4 regions of the Haloimpatiens massiliensis genome follow, and region 3 is predicted to be linked to each of the others. Evidence: riboswitches for the same ligand, from Rfam matches in the RefSeq annotation. Region 3 holds a riboswitch; each other region holds the start of a gene.

Region 1 (3,219 bases), 1.6 Mb from region 3:
TGAAAATCGAATATTGGTAGGCAAGGTAAACAATCATATTTCCGAAAGCTTAAAAAATATACAGATGATTAAATCCTATAGCAAAGAAAATTACATGGAAAAGAACTATACTAAACATTTACTTGATAATTACAAAACAGTTGAGAAGGTAAATTTTTATGATTCTGTATTCTCTCCAATTATTCAGATTATTCGTGCTACAGTTATTGGACTTATTGTAATATTGTCATCGAAACAATTAAATTATCTAGGTATATCTTTAGGTATGGTTGCAGCATCCATTGAATTAATATCTAACTTATTTACACCTATTGAGAACTTGGGTGTGGAACTACAAAGTATTCAAAAGGCTTTATCTGGCATCCACAGAGTGGATAATTTTTACGATGAAAACGAGGATGACTCTAAGAAAAATGAATTAAAGATAGAGGATATCATTAATATAGGTGGAGACGATAGATTATCATTTAATGATGTCACTTTTCAATATGAAGGGGGCAATGATGTTCTTAAGAATATTAATCTTAATTTAAAATCAAATGAGAAGGTTACTTTTGTAGGCAGAACAGGGGTTGGAAAATCTACATTATTCAAGTTGATTATGGGGATTCTTAAACCATCAAAGGGGAGCATCACAATAAACGGCATTGATGTTTACCAAATCCCCAATTCGCAAAAACGTAAAATATTTGGATATGTGGATCAAGACTTTCATATTATAAAGGGAACAGTAGCAGATCAAATTAGTCTTAAGGACGAGAATATTACAAGGAGACAAATTGAAGATGCCTTGTATTTTGTAGGTATGACAGATTATATAGTAACTTTGGAAAATGGTATAGACACTCAAATAACGAGTCATACACTTTTTTCACAGGGACAAAAGCAGCTTTTGGCAATAGCAAGAGCCATTGTGACAGAACCTCCTATACTTCTTTTGGACGAGATTACAGCTAATCTTGATTCTATTACAGAAGAGAAAATAGTATCTGTACTGCAAAAGGCAAGTGAAGCCCATACAATATTGTCCATATCGCACCGTTTATCATCTATAATTGCCAGTGATATAGTGGTAATTTTAGAGGATGGGAGAGTTAAAAGTTCAGGTTCTCCTGAAGAACTTTTACAAAATGATGATTGGTATCGCAGCCATATTGAACTAGAGAAAATGACTTGGAGCTAAAATTATAAATCTTGCATTTTATAGAACCAATTGCTATAATTACAATTGCGTTAAAAATTTAATATGTTGTTTTAGGTATCAGATGATGATTTAATAGGGAAAGTGGTTAAAATCCACTGCAGCCCCCGCTACTGTATACGGAGACGAAACCAAATCCACTGGAGTAATCTGGGAAGGATGGTAGAGAGTGACCCGTAAGCCAGGAGACCTGCCTAAATCAGTATATGAAGCTTCGGAGGGAAGTAAAACATATTTAACAACGACTTTAAGTATTTTTGTAAAATATTTAAGGTACTATTCATTATAGATATATAAACCTTCGCTTTGCGGAGGTTTTGTTTTTTACATAATAAAAATACTTTATTCACAAAAAACATTATGAAATTTTTAAAATCAACAAGCTTTAGATGTTCCTATTATGATAGTATTTTCGAACTTTGATATTTGCGGTTTGAATATAGGGACAAGTTATAACTTATAAGTTAGAAGAATGAGAGGAGTTTTTCAAATGAAAAATATAATGAGTGTTTATCCATTTACAGCAATTGTTGGACAGGAAAATATGAAGAAGGCGTTGATACTTAATGTTATAAATCCATCTCTTGGAGGAGTTTTAATTAGAGGAGAGAAGGGAACGGCTAAATCTACAGCAGTTCGCGCTTTAGCAGAGCTTTTACCAGAAAAAACACAGGTTGAAGGATGTATTTTTGGATGTAATCCTCAGGATAAAAGTACTATGTGTGCGAAATGTTGTGAAAAAGCATCGGCAGGTAAAAAATTAAGTGAAGTTAAGGAAAAAATGAAAGTGGTAGATTTACCTGTTAGTGCTACAGAGGATAGGGTAGTAGGTACTTTAGATATTGAATATGCAATTAAAAAGGGGGAAAAGAAATTTGAGCCAGGAATTTTAGCTGAGGCAAACAGAAATATTCTTTATGTTGACGAAGTAAATCTTCTGGATGATCATGTAGTGGATGTTTTATTAGATTCTGCAGCTATGGGTGTAAATACCATAGAAAGAGAAGGGGTATCTTTTTCTCATCCAGCAAAATTTATTCTTGTAGGTACTATGAATCCAGAGGAAGGAGATTTAAGACCTCAACTTTTAGATAGATTTGGCATGGTGGTTGATGTAATAGGAGAAAGGGATAATGACAAAAGAGTTCAAGTAATAAAAAGAAGACTTGAATATGAAAAGGATAAAGAAGCTTTTATATCAAGCTATAATGAAGAACAGCAGAAGTTAAGAGATAAAATTTTAAAAGCGAAAGAAGTTCTTAAAGAAGTAATTTTTGATGATAAAATACTGGAAATGGCTGCATCCATAAGTATAGAAATGGATGTAGATGGTCACAGAGCAGATATAAGTATGATTAAAACTGCAATAACAATAGCTGCCTTTAATGGTAGATATAAAGTTAATAGCAAAGATATGATAGAAGCAGCAGAACTTACACTTCCACATAGAATGAGAAGAAAACCATTTGAAGAAGGTGTTATAAACTTTTCCAGAGTGGAAGAAATAATAAATGAAATAGCAATGGCTTAATAGAAACATACAATTGATAGAATACAGATTATAATTGAAGGATTATGAAGGAGAAAGGAGTGGTTTTAGGGTGATGAAAAGAAATTGTGTATATCCTTTTTCGGCAATTATAGGACAGGAAAAAGTTAAAAAAGCTCTTATGCTCAATGTAATTAATCCATCTATAGGAGGGGTTTTAATAAGTGGAGAAAAAGGCACAGCAAAATCTACACTAGTAAGAGGGCTGGCTCAGTTGATGAAAGATATGCAAGTTATTGAATTACCTTTAAATGTAACAGAGGATAGACTACTTGGAACAATTGATATTGAAAAGGCAATTGCTAAAGGAGAAAAAAGTTTTGAATCAGGAATACTAAAAAAAGCTCATGGAAATATGTTGTATGTAGATGAAGTTAATCTTTTAAGTGAACATATTGTAAATTGTCTCCTTGAAGTATCTGCCTCAGGAATAAATCACGTGGAGAGGGAAGGTATATCCTTTCAGCAT
Region 2 (3,219 bases), on a different contig from region 3:
GATTCTTTTTATAGAGATCATACTATGCACTGTCTATGGGTATATTTTTTAGGTGAATATATTATAAAAAATCATGAATTTAAGATTTTTTTTAACAAATACGGTAAGGAAGATGAACAATTAAGGCAAATATCCGATGTGTTTAGAAAAAGTAAATATTCAGAAGTATTTCAGGATGTAATTGAGTTAGATGATCTTATTAAAGAATTTGAAGATTATAATGATTCCGTAAGATGTTTAGGAGCTTTAACTCATGATCTTGGCTATCCTATAAAGAAAATAAATTCTATAAATAAAAATATAAAAAGTATACTGCCTCATTTTGGAATAAAAGACTTTAGTGAATTTGATTTTAGTTATTCAGATATACACGATAATTTAATAAAAGATTTCATAAATCTTATAAGTTATAATTTTAGTTTTTTACGAAAATCAGGTGAAGAGTCAGAGCAAATTATTAAAAAGATATTTAAATTTAATGGATATAGTGGGGAGATAAAGGGAGTAAATGAAGAAGCAATTTTAAATTTAACAGAAGAGGAGAGTAAAATTTTAAAAAATAATAAACTTAAAATGCAGTTGTACTTTAGTTATTCTAGGCACATTAGATATTCAAAGGATTTTGAAAACTACCAACATGGAATAATGAGTGCTTTTCTTTTGTTTAGAAAATTGTCCGTATTTAGTAATAGACCTTTTAACTATTCAGATTACAAAACATTAAATGTAAATAAATATGATTATGTTAAGACAATGGTACTTGTATCAATACTTATGGCTATATCTGATCATACTAGTGAAGGTTTTCAAATGAAAGGAATTATTGATGATTCGTCCTTTTTGACCTTTATAGATGAGCTTGAGGAATTTTCGAGAATTTCTAGAGCTAATCAAAATAGACAATATATAAATGAGTTCTGCAAATCAAACATATATGCTGAGGATGGATATCTAAATATTGATTTTATCTTTGATAACACTGAAATAGATAATCTTGATCCTGAAGAAGCTTTCAAAGGAAGATGTAAAAGATTTCTCACTCTATTTAATATAAGTGAACTGGATGATAATTTTAAACTTAGACTGAGATGTATTGGAAAGCTACCTTATGACAATAATGTGTACATGCTAGAATTAAGAAGGAAATTTGCTAATATAACTATAAATAATGAGGAAAAGAACATACCTGAATATCTTAAGACAAAGCAGTTTTTAACAAGAGAAGCTTATGCTTTAAGCAGAGGAAAGTAAAGAAGTAGGGGGACGGTTAAGAATTTTTAGATAAAAGTTCTTAACCGTCTCTATTTTTATCTTATTTTTCTTAAAATAAATAAATTATTTCTAAATTTCTTCTTTATTTCGTATTTCTACTGATTTCTACTATTGACAATATTATACCGTATAGTTAATATTATCTTGAACATGTTAATAATTTAATAATAAAATATGGGTTTCGTTGCTGAAGAGTTATTTATTAAGATTTAGCAATGGATTAAAAGGGAATCAGGTTAAAATCCTGAACGGTTCCGCCACTGTAATAGAGGAGTTTAAGAATATTATGTCACTGGGTAACTGGGAAGACATTTTTAAATGATGATACTTAAGTCAGGATATCTGCCTATATTTTTCACCAAAGTCTCTACGATTAATAGGGGGGTGTTAAATGTGGAAATGTTTTCATATTATTTATTCGCTGTCTTTTAACCTCGTGTTAGAAGATTTTTTTATGTGATTTTTTAAAAGTTTATGTTGTATACTTACTAGTTTTAAAGTTACATAAGGTACATGAAAAGAAATAACAAGTTAAATATACTAGCATACTGACTTATTATTTTTAAATTCAAACTGATGTATTTAAATTTAACTATATTAATAGAATTACTAAGTTTAAAATGGAAATTTACAGCATTTTAAAATAATATGTACTATATCTTAAATCAATAAATTAAAAGGTGTGTGAAAAATGAAAAAAAAGTTAAATATATTTAAACATTTTTTGGCCATGGTAATTATTATGGCTATGGTATTAACGAATTTTACCAGTGTATTTGCTGAAACGAAAAAAACAGATAAGTTAGTAGAAGCTGGTACTACTTTAAACTGGCCACAATTTATGGGAAATTTAAAGCTTCAAGGAGTATCTGATGCCAAAACCCCAAGAAATGGTGAAGAAATGGAATTAAAGTGGAAATATACTGAATCTAAAAGCGATTCGGATTGGGTTACTACTCCAGGCACTCCTATTATAGTAGGGAACTATACTTATTGTTATATATATGAAAAACTTATTAAATTTGAAACTAGTACTGGAAAAGTAATAAAAACTGCACCAGCTCCAGGAGATGCCGCATTTTTTATAAATTTGGCTTATGGTGATGGTAAGATTTTTGTTCCAAGACATGTTACAAGAAAAAACGGACAGCCAGGGAAAACATATTTAATCGCATATGATGCAAATACTTTAGAACAGTTATTTGTTACTGCTTCAATAGCAGAGGGTGCACAAATTCAAGCACAGGTATTTTACAATGATGGTTATGTATATACAGGACCAAGAGATCGTAATGGAAAATATGCTGCTTTTAAAACTACAGATGTAGATCCTTCAAAATCAGATGAAGTGGTAGAATCAGCATGGACTGTAGAAACTAATACAATGTTAGGATTTGGAACAAATGCGGGTCCTGCATTTGTAAATGGAGCAGTTATATTTGCAGATCAAGGTAAAATTAGAAGAGAGGGTAGTGTAGTAAGATCTGTTGATGCAAAAACAGGAAAAATAATTGATTCCATGGTTTTACCAAATAAAGAAGTGGTTTCATCCACTATTGTATATTATCCAAAGAATAACCGTATATATATATCTGCTAGCGGTGCTGGAAGTCTGGGAGCTGTAGTACGTTCATATGAGATAAATAGTGATGGGTCTTTTAAAAAAGAGAGTATGAAGGCATACATTTCTGATGTTGATGGTGGTGGAACTCAATCAAGTCCAGTAATTTATAATGATAGATTATATCTTGGTGGTGGTGGACATACTATGGGAAGTAATGAACCATTCCACGTAATAGATGCAAACACTATGGAAGAGATTTATAGGATAGATGAAATTATTACAAAAGGTACTCCTATATTAACTACAGCTTATGCCACAAAAGAAAATAATCAAGAAGTTTATTTATATATTATTCCTTATGCACCAGATAAGGAAAGTGACAG
Region 3 (3,219 bases):
TAGTTGGAAGAATGTTTCTATTATCATAATAAATATAAACATTATAGCTGATACATCAAATCCTTTTAAGAATTGCATATTTTTTATGTTTTTATTATTGCATTCAATAATTAGACTTATTATGAAATATATTAAACATGAAATTTTTAATAAAATTCCATGTTTTTTTTCGTCTGTAGCATCTAATGAGTTCTTAAACTCTCTAAGTTCCTTTTCATTTGCTGATGTTTGTATTATATATCTCGTATCTTTGCTACTAGGTACACCTAAATGCCATTTATACATTTTTTCATTATTTTTAGTCACTGTTGTTATGTTGTAAAAATATCCTAGAGTTTTGTTTTTATAGTCATCTATATGATTTATATTACACACTGCTAAACCAGCAATTATGGCAATATACAATATAGTAAAGTAGATAATAAATTTCTTACTATACGTAAGTTTTTTTAATGTGTTCACTGTAAATGGCCTCCTTCTATATACAAATAGGAAAATATAGAAATTAAATAAATTATAAAGAAAGTAGTTGATTTTTTACAAAAATATTAATAGTAAAAAAAATATTAAGCATATTACAAGAAATATTTTAAAGAATAGTTTTGTAGAATTTATAGCATTTTCATTAGGTTCGGCTCCAAATTTAAATTTTGATTTTAAACGGAACATAAATATGTCTTTAGGATATTTGATTCCTAGAATTGATATTATAATAAGAAAAATTAAAAAAGCACCTATAAATATTTTTCCAAGGATTTCTTCGATTGGGTTATAAAATGGGTCATACATAATTAGTTACCTCCCACAAAAAAATATATATATTACATATTATAACATATTTAATTGTAAGAAAAAAGCAAAGGCTTACTATATTATTTTTTAGGGGTAGCCTTTCTTTTAGTCTCTAGTCCCAATTACCAATCGTTAAATGATTTAGTAGTAATTTTTAAAGTTTAAGCACGGACTGGATTTTAGATTTTAAATACTATAATAAAACTCCTTTAAGAGTTTTTGACCATATCTACGTATTTAGACTGAATACCGCCAATAAAAGATTTAAGTTAAGCCAAAAAAGATAGCTAATATAATTTCACAACGTGAAATTATATTAGCTATCTTAAATTTCAAATTTTTCGTAATGGGATGAAGAAAAATTCACCTTCATTATTAACTATTAATTATTAATTCTCAACTCTCCACTACAACTAAATTCTAGTCCTCTAGCCACTAGCACACTAGCACACTTAAGCCATAAATTGCCCTGCAATTTATGCTTATAGGGCAGGTTTTAGGAAACCTCTTCCTTTGATTTCTTCTGCTTCTGATATTGATATTAAAGCTTCTTTATCTATTTCATCTACTAATTTTTTTACATTATTTAATTCTTTAGTTGTTAATAGACAATATATGATTTTTTTCTTTTCTCCAGTATAAGCACCTTCTCCATATAGATAAGTGGTACCTCTGCCTATGTTGTTCATAATTTTTTGAGATACTTGTTCTGCTTTAGAAGTAACTATCATGACTATTTTCTTTTGGTCAAACCCCTCTATAACTTTATCAATTACTAGAGATTTTATATACATTAGAGATACTGTGTACAATGTTAATTTTAAATTTGTAGCAAATACTCCCATAACTACTATTAGGCCATTTAGTATAAAATATAATGTGGACATTTTAGCACCGTTTTTTTGTCTTATGATTACAGCTATTATGTCTGTTCCACCTTGAGAAGCTCTATTTCTAAATATGATTCCCATGCCTAGGCCACTTAGTACGGCACCAAATACGGTTGACATTACTAGATCGTCTATTGTTACCAAAGAAGAGATGTCTTTTGTTAGTACTAAGAAAAGAGACATAGTTAACATTCCTACTAAACTAAAAAATATAAAATCTTTATCTATCTTTTTGAGTCCTAATATAAACACAGGTATATTTAATATGAATACCCAATAACCTGAGGGAATATTGCTCATATATTGAGCTAGTAATGATATACCGGCTATGCCTCCACTTAATAATTTATGTGGAGATATAAAGATATTTATAGCTAAAGCGTATATTAAACTTCCTAAGCTTACCCATAGTAGTCTTTTAAAATTTTTGATATTCATAAAAATTCCTTCCTTCTTTGTTTTATATGTGCTATTTTAACTAATTGAAAAATAAAAAGACTTCTAAGCGAAGTCATTACAGCAGATAACAGTTAATCATTTAGGAGATAATTTTATAAAGCACAAAGTAGAACTCTATAAATTGGCTCACAATGTTACCATTATACTTCTGTAATTCTTCCCTCCGAAAAATTTTAACAGTAAGTTTTAGGCAGGTCTCCTGGCTCTAGTTTCTTCCGCCTCTTGCCTTCCCGGTTTTAACCAGTGGCTGTTAAGAGTTGTCCACTATTACAGTAGCGGGGGCTGCTGTGGTTTTTCACCACATTCCCTTTTAATTTCTCAAAAGAAAACCAAAAACTTATTATTTAGTTTTATCTCTATTTCATCTTTATTGTACATCCCTATATGAGGTATGACAATGGTCATATTGTCTATATTTTAGGGATATACATGGATAATACTTTAGTATCTCTTTATTTATAATTTATCCTTAAAAATTCGGTCCATTTCAGTCCTTCCATTAAGGTCTTTATGGTTCCAATAAAAGTCCAATATGCGTGAATTGTGAAAATAATATGAATTTAGAGAAAATAACTGAAAATAGAAATTTAAAAAAAGATTTAAGTGTGGTAAAATGGTATCATTGTAAAGTTTAATAAAGAGGGGGAATAATTTATGCTAAAATTTAAAGATTACCAATATGTAAGACCAGATATGAAAAAAGTAGAAAAAGATTTTACAAAACTAATTAGTAGTTTTAGGGAAGCAGCATCTTTAGAAGAGCAAGATAAAATAATGGAAGAAATAAACTCCCTAAGAAGTGATGTAGAATCTATGGCTGAATTAGTTGGCATAAGAAACTCCATAAACACAGTAGATGAATTTTATGAAAAAGAAAAAGAGTTTATGGATGAAAATATGCCAGAGTACGAAGGATTAATATCTAAGTACTATGAAACCTTAGTAAATTCAAAATTTAGAAAAGAATTAGAGGGAAAATGGGGAAAACAGCTTTTCACATTGGCAGAAATGCAGTTAAAATCTTTTGATTTAAAGATAATAGAGTATTTAAAGGAAGAAAATAAATTAACTACAGAGT
Region 4 (3,219 bases), 470 kb from region 3:
TATAATAGCAGCAGGCAAAATAATATTCTTCCAAGAAGCACTGGCTAAACTGCCCATAAGCCAAAAGGTTAAATTTCTAATGCCCCTTTCGTTTCCCGCTATAAATATTATAAAACTTGTGAAGGCGGAACATATGGCACTTACCACCACACCAGAAAGTATGAGCTTTTCTGATGAACATCTTCCTCCAATATTTGATAGAGTATATACGCATATTGAACAGATTAGGGCACCTACAAATGCTAAAATTCCTATGGAGTTGCCTCCTAAAAATTTAGTAACTCCTATCATTATGGAAAAAGTTGCTCCTAGAGAAGCCCCTGAAGAAATTCCAAGTATATAGGGATCTGCTAAGGTATTTTGAACCATAGCTTGCATTACAACACCAACTACAGAAAGACCAGCTCCCACTATAGCACCTAGTAATATCCTAGGAAATCTTATTCCCCATACTATTTCATAACTTACTCCTTTAACAAGAGTTTGTTTATCCCCTATAGGTATTTTAAATATATTGTATACAACTATTCTAAATACCTCTTTAATTTGAAGTTTAACTGGCCCAAATATTACGGCTATTATCACTGATATAGCTAAAAATGCTATTAAAATTGTAACTAGTACCATTATAGATGTTTTTTTTCTAAATATCACCTTTTGTTTATCCCCGTTACATTTCTTGTCCATTTCTTCAGATATTCTCCTCTAATTTTTCTTTTATTAAAATATTTTTGCTTATTTAAATAATTCTGGATAGAATCCCTTTGCAAGTCTTTCTATTCCGTTTATAGTTCTTGCCCCTCCAGCGTAAGTTTCTGCAAGTGGAGTGTATATTATTTTCTTATTCTTTATAGCATTTACATCTTTAAGTACTTTATTATTTAATAGGGCATCTGCTTCTTTGTTATCCTTAACTTGAGTTTCAAAATGTATAAGCACTATTACATCTGGATTTTTATTTAGTATATTTTCTGCGCTATATTCTCCACCTTTTTCATTGGTTTCTACATTAACTCCTCCAGCCATTTTAACCATGTCATTTACAAGAGAATTTTGTCCGTAAGCATAATATTTATTTTCACTTATACCTTCAACCACAAGTACTTTAGCTTCTTTTTTCCCTTTTATCTTACTTTGGACATCTTCTACTCGTTTTTTCATAGATGTTATTACTTCATTAGCCTTGTTTTCTATATCAAATATTTTTCCTAAGTCTTCTATATCCTTATAGATATTATCTACTGTACATTTTTTTCCTAATGTATTTCTTTGAATAAATGTAGTCATACCTTTTTCATTCCATGTTTTAACATCACCTAGATTTTTTTCAAAAAATGCTGAAGACCATCCCACTATAGCATCAGGTTTTTTAGAAATAATAACTTCTTTTGATGGATATTTTTCTGATAAAACTGGTATCTTATCATATTCAGCCTTAAGTTCTGGTAGAACTGGATTATCTAAATATGCTGTACCTACCATGTTTTTACCAAGTCCTAGTGTAAGTAATAATTCTGTAGTTGTTTGATTGGTAGTTATAATTTTTTCTGGTTTTTTATCTATTTTTAGTTCATATTCATTTCCATCTGCATCATAATTTTTTATGTTCAATGGATATTGACTGCTTTTTTCTTTTCCTTTTTCTTCTACTTTTTTATCATTTTTACTCGTATCATTTAAATTTTTGTTGGCATCTTTACATCCAGCAAAAGATGTCATCATTCCTAAAGCTATTAAAATACTTATTATTTTCTTTTTCATAAATTTTTTCGTTTAAAGGCATTTTTGCCTTTAAACCTGTCCTCCCCTCAATTGATTAATTTTTGATAAAATAAAAAGCTATCCCAAAGGATAGCTAAATTTTCACAACAAAATATACAGCTACTACCTCCCTCCGAAGTAAAACGCAAATAAGCTCAATTAGGCAGGTCTCCTGACTTACACATGAAACCCTGTAAATAGTCTTCCCAATTTTAAATCAGTGACATATTTATTTACAAGTAGTGCTTACAGTAGCGGGGGCTGTGTTGGATTTACACCAATCTTCCCTTTTAATCTTTTACGAACCCAAAAGATTTATATTCATTTTTAATTTATTCAAGTTTTAATTCATTTTTTTTGATTTATCAAAGTTTTAATTCACCTTTCGGAATTATTTTATATGATTTAACTATATTAGTCAATACTGCTTCTATATAAATTTCATTGAATAAATTCCATTATATTGTTATATTTAGATTAAGCTCACTATAATTTTATTTTGTTAGGAGATGGTCTTTTGAAAAATATAGCGATTATGGTTTGTAATAAAATCACCTATGAATGTGCTGGAGTAGGATGTTTTAAAGCTTTTAATGAAAAATCTAAAGCTTTTGAAATTTATAAAGATCAAGACGTTAAACTTTGTGGATTCTTTCACTGCAACGGTTGTGAAAAAGATTTAAATAAAGAACTAGAATATAAGATAAATCAGCTTCACAATGTAAATGTGGACACTGTACATATGGCTTTATGCATAGATGTAGAATGTTCTAGATATAATGAAATAGAAGAGTTTCTAAAAGGCAAAGGATTTACTGTAGTTAATGGAAGTCATTGATTTTAAATCTTTTTAAAAAAGCTGCTGCATTAAGAAATTTATATAAAATATATTGTGCAAATTTTAAACTTGCACAATATATTTTAGTATTTATCGCAATGCAACAGCCGACTAAATTTTTATCTTAATTATACATTATGCAACCCCTGTTTAACTGTCCCCATCTTACATCTTACATTTTTCTTATTATCTTTGTATCTTTAAGATTTGATTTTTAAGTTCTAAATATAACCTCTTCCTTACTAAACATATATCTTGCAAAAGATATGGATAAAGCAATGTAAAGGAGCATCCATGCAAGCACTATTATTAAATGCTTTGCATTAAACATTCCCAAGATAAGTTCTTTTATAACTGCTGTGGCATTTACCACAGGGATATTTAAGAATATCATGGACATATTTTTAGGTTCTATGAAGTATGATGTAAAACCAAGCATTCCTATAAAGCTTAAAGGAGTCAAGTAAGTTTGAGCTTCCTTGAAGGATCTGGCGTAAATACTTATAGCAAGAGCTAGTGCTCCAAAAACCATAGTAAGAAGTACAGTTATTAATGCTATAATAAGTAAAGTTTTAGGCTCCATGCTGAATTTAGCTCCATCTACACCGTAATTAAAAGCT

Evidence for each region. Region 3 has a riboswitch for cobalamin ahead of C1715_RS17885 (YitT family protein). Riboswitches for the same ligand answer to the same signal wherever they lie in the genome.
Region 1: it holds a riboswitch for cobalamin, as region 3 does, so the genes downstream of both, C1715_RS10205 (magnesium chelatase ATPase subunit I) here and C1715_RS17885 (YitT family protein) in region 3, are expected to answer to the same signal.
Region 2: it holds a riboswitch for cobalamin, as region 3 does, so the genes downstream of both, C1715_RS07165 (LPXTG cell wall anchor domain-containing protein) here and C1715_RS17885 (YitT family protein) in region 3, are expected to answer to the same signal.
Region 4: it holds a riboswitch for cobalamin, as region 3 does, so the genes downstream of both, C1715_RS15870 (ABC transporter substrate-binding protein) here and C1715_RS17885 (YitT family protein) in region 3, are expected to answer to the same signal.

The regions. Positions count from the first base shown of each region.
Region 1 is NZ_LT854640.1:430,825-434,043, forward strand. Features, by position in the region: gene C1715_RS10200 (ABC transporter ATP-binding protein) at 1-1,183, shown strand, start outside; cobalamin riboswitch at 1,240-1,413, shown strand; gene C1715_RS10205 (magnesium chelatase ATPase subunit I) at 1,692-2,732, shown strand; gene C1715_RS10210 (magnesium chelatase subunit D family protein) at 2,806-3,219, shown strand, end outside.
Region 2 is NZ_LT854639.1:408,999-412,217, reverse strand. Features, by position in the region: gene C1715_RS07170 (hypothetical protein) at 1-1,251, shown strand, start outside; cobalamin riboswitch at 1,432-1,636, shown strand; gene C1715_RS07165 (LPXTG cell wall anchor domain-containing protein) at 1,964-3,219, shown strand, end outside.
Region 3 is NZ_LT854640.1:2,073,161-2,076,379, reverse strand. Features, by position in the region: gene C1715_RS17895 (hypothetical protein) at 1-462, opposite strand, end outside; gene C1715_RS17890 (DUF6199 family natural product biosynthesis protein) at 538-789, opposite strand; gene C1715_RS17885 (YitT family protein) at 1,275-2,120, opposite strand; cobalamin riboswitch at 2,314-2,490, opposite strand; gene C1715_RS17880 (M3 family oligoendopeptidase) at 2,796-3,219, shown strand, end outside.
Region 4 is NZ_LT854640.1:1,603,264-1,606,482, reverse strand. Features, by position in the region: gene C1715_RS15875 (FecCD family ABC transporter permease) at 1-687, opposite strand, end outside; gene C1715_RS15870 (ABC transporter substrate-binding protein) at 736-1,761, opposite strand; cobalamin riboswitch at 1,907-2,086, opposite strand; gene C1715_RS15865 (CGGC domain-containing protein) at 2,279-2,599, shown strand; gene C1715_RS15860 (ABC transporter permease) at 2,814-3,219, opposite strand, start outside.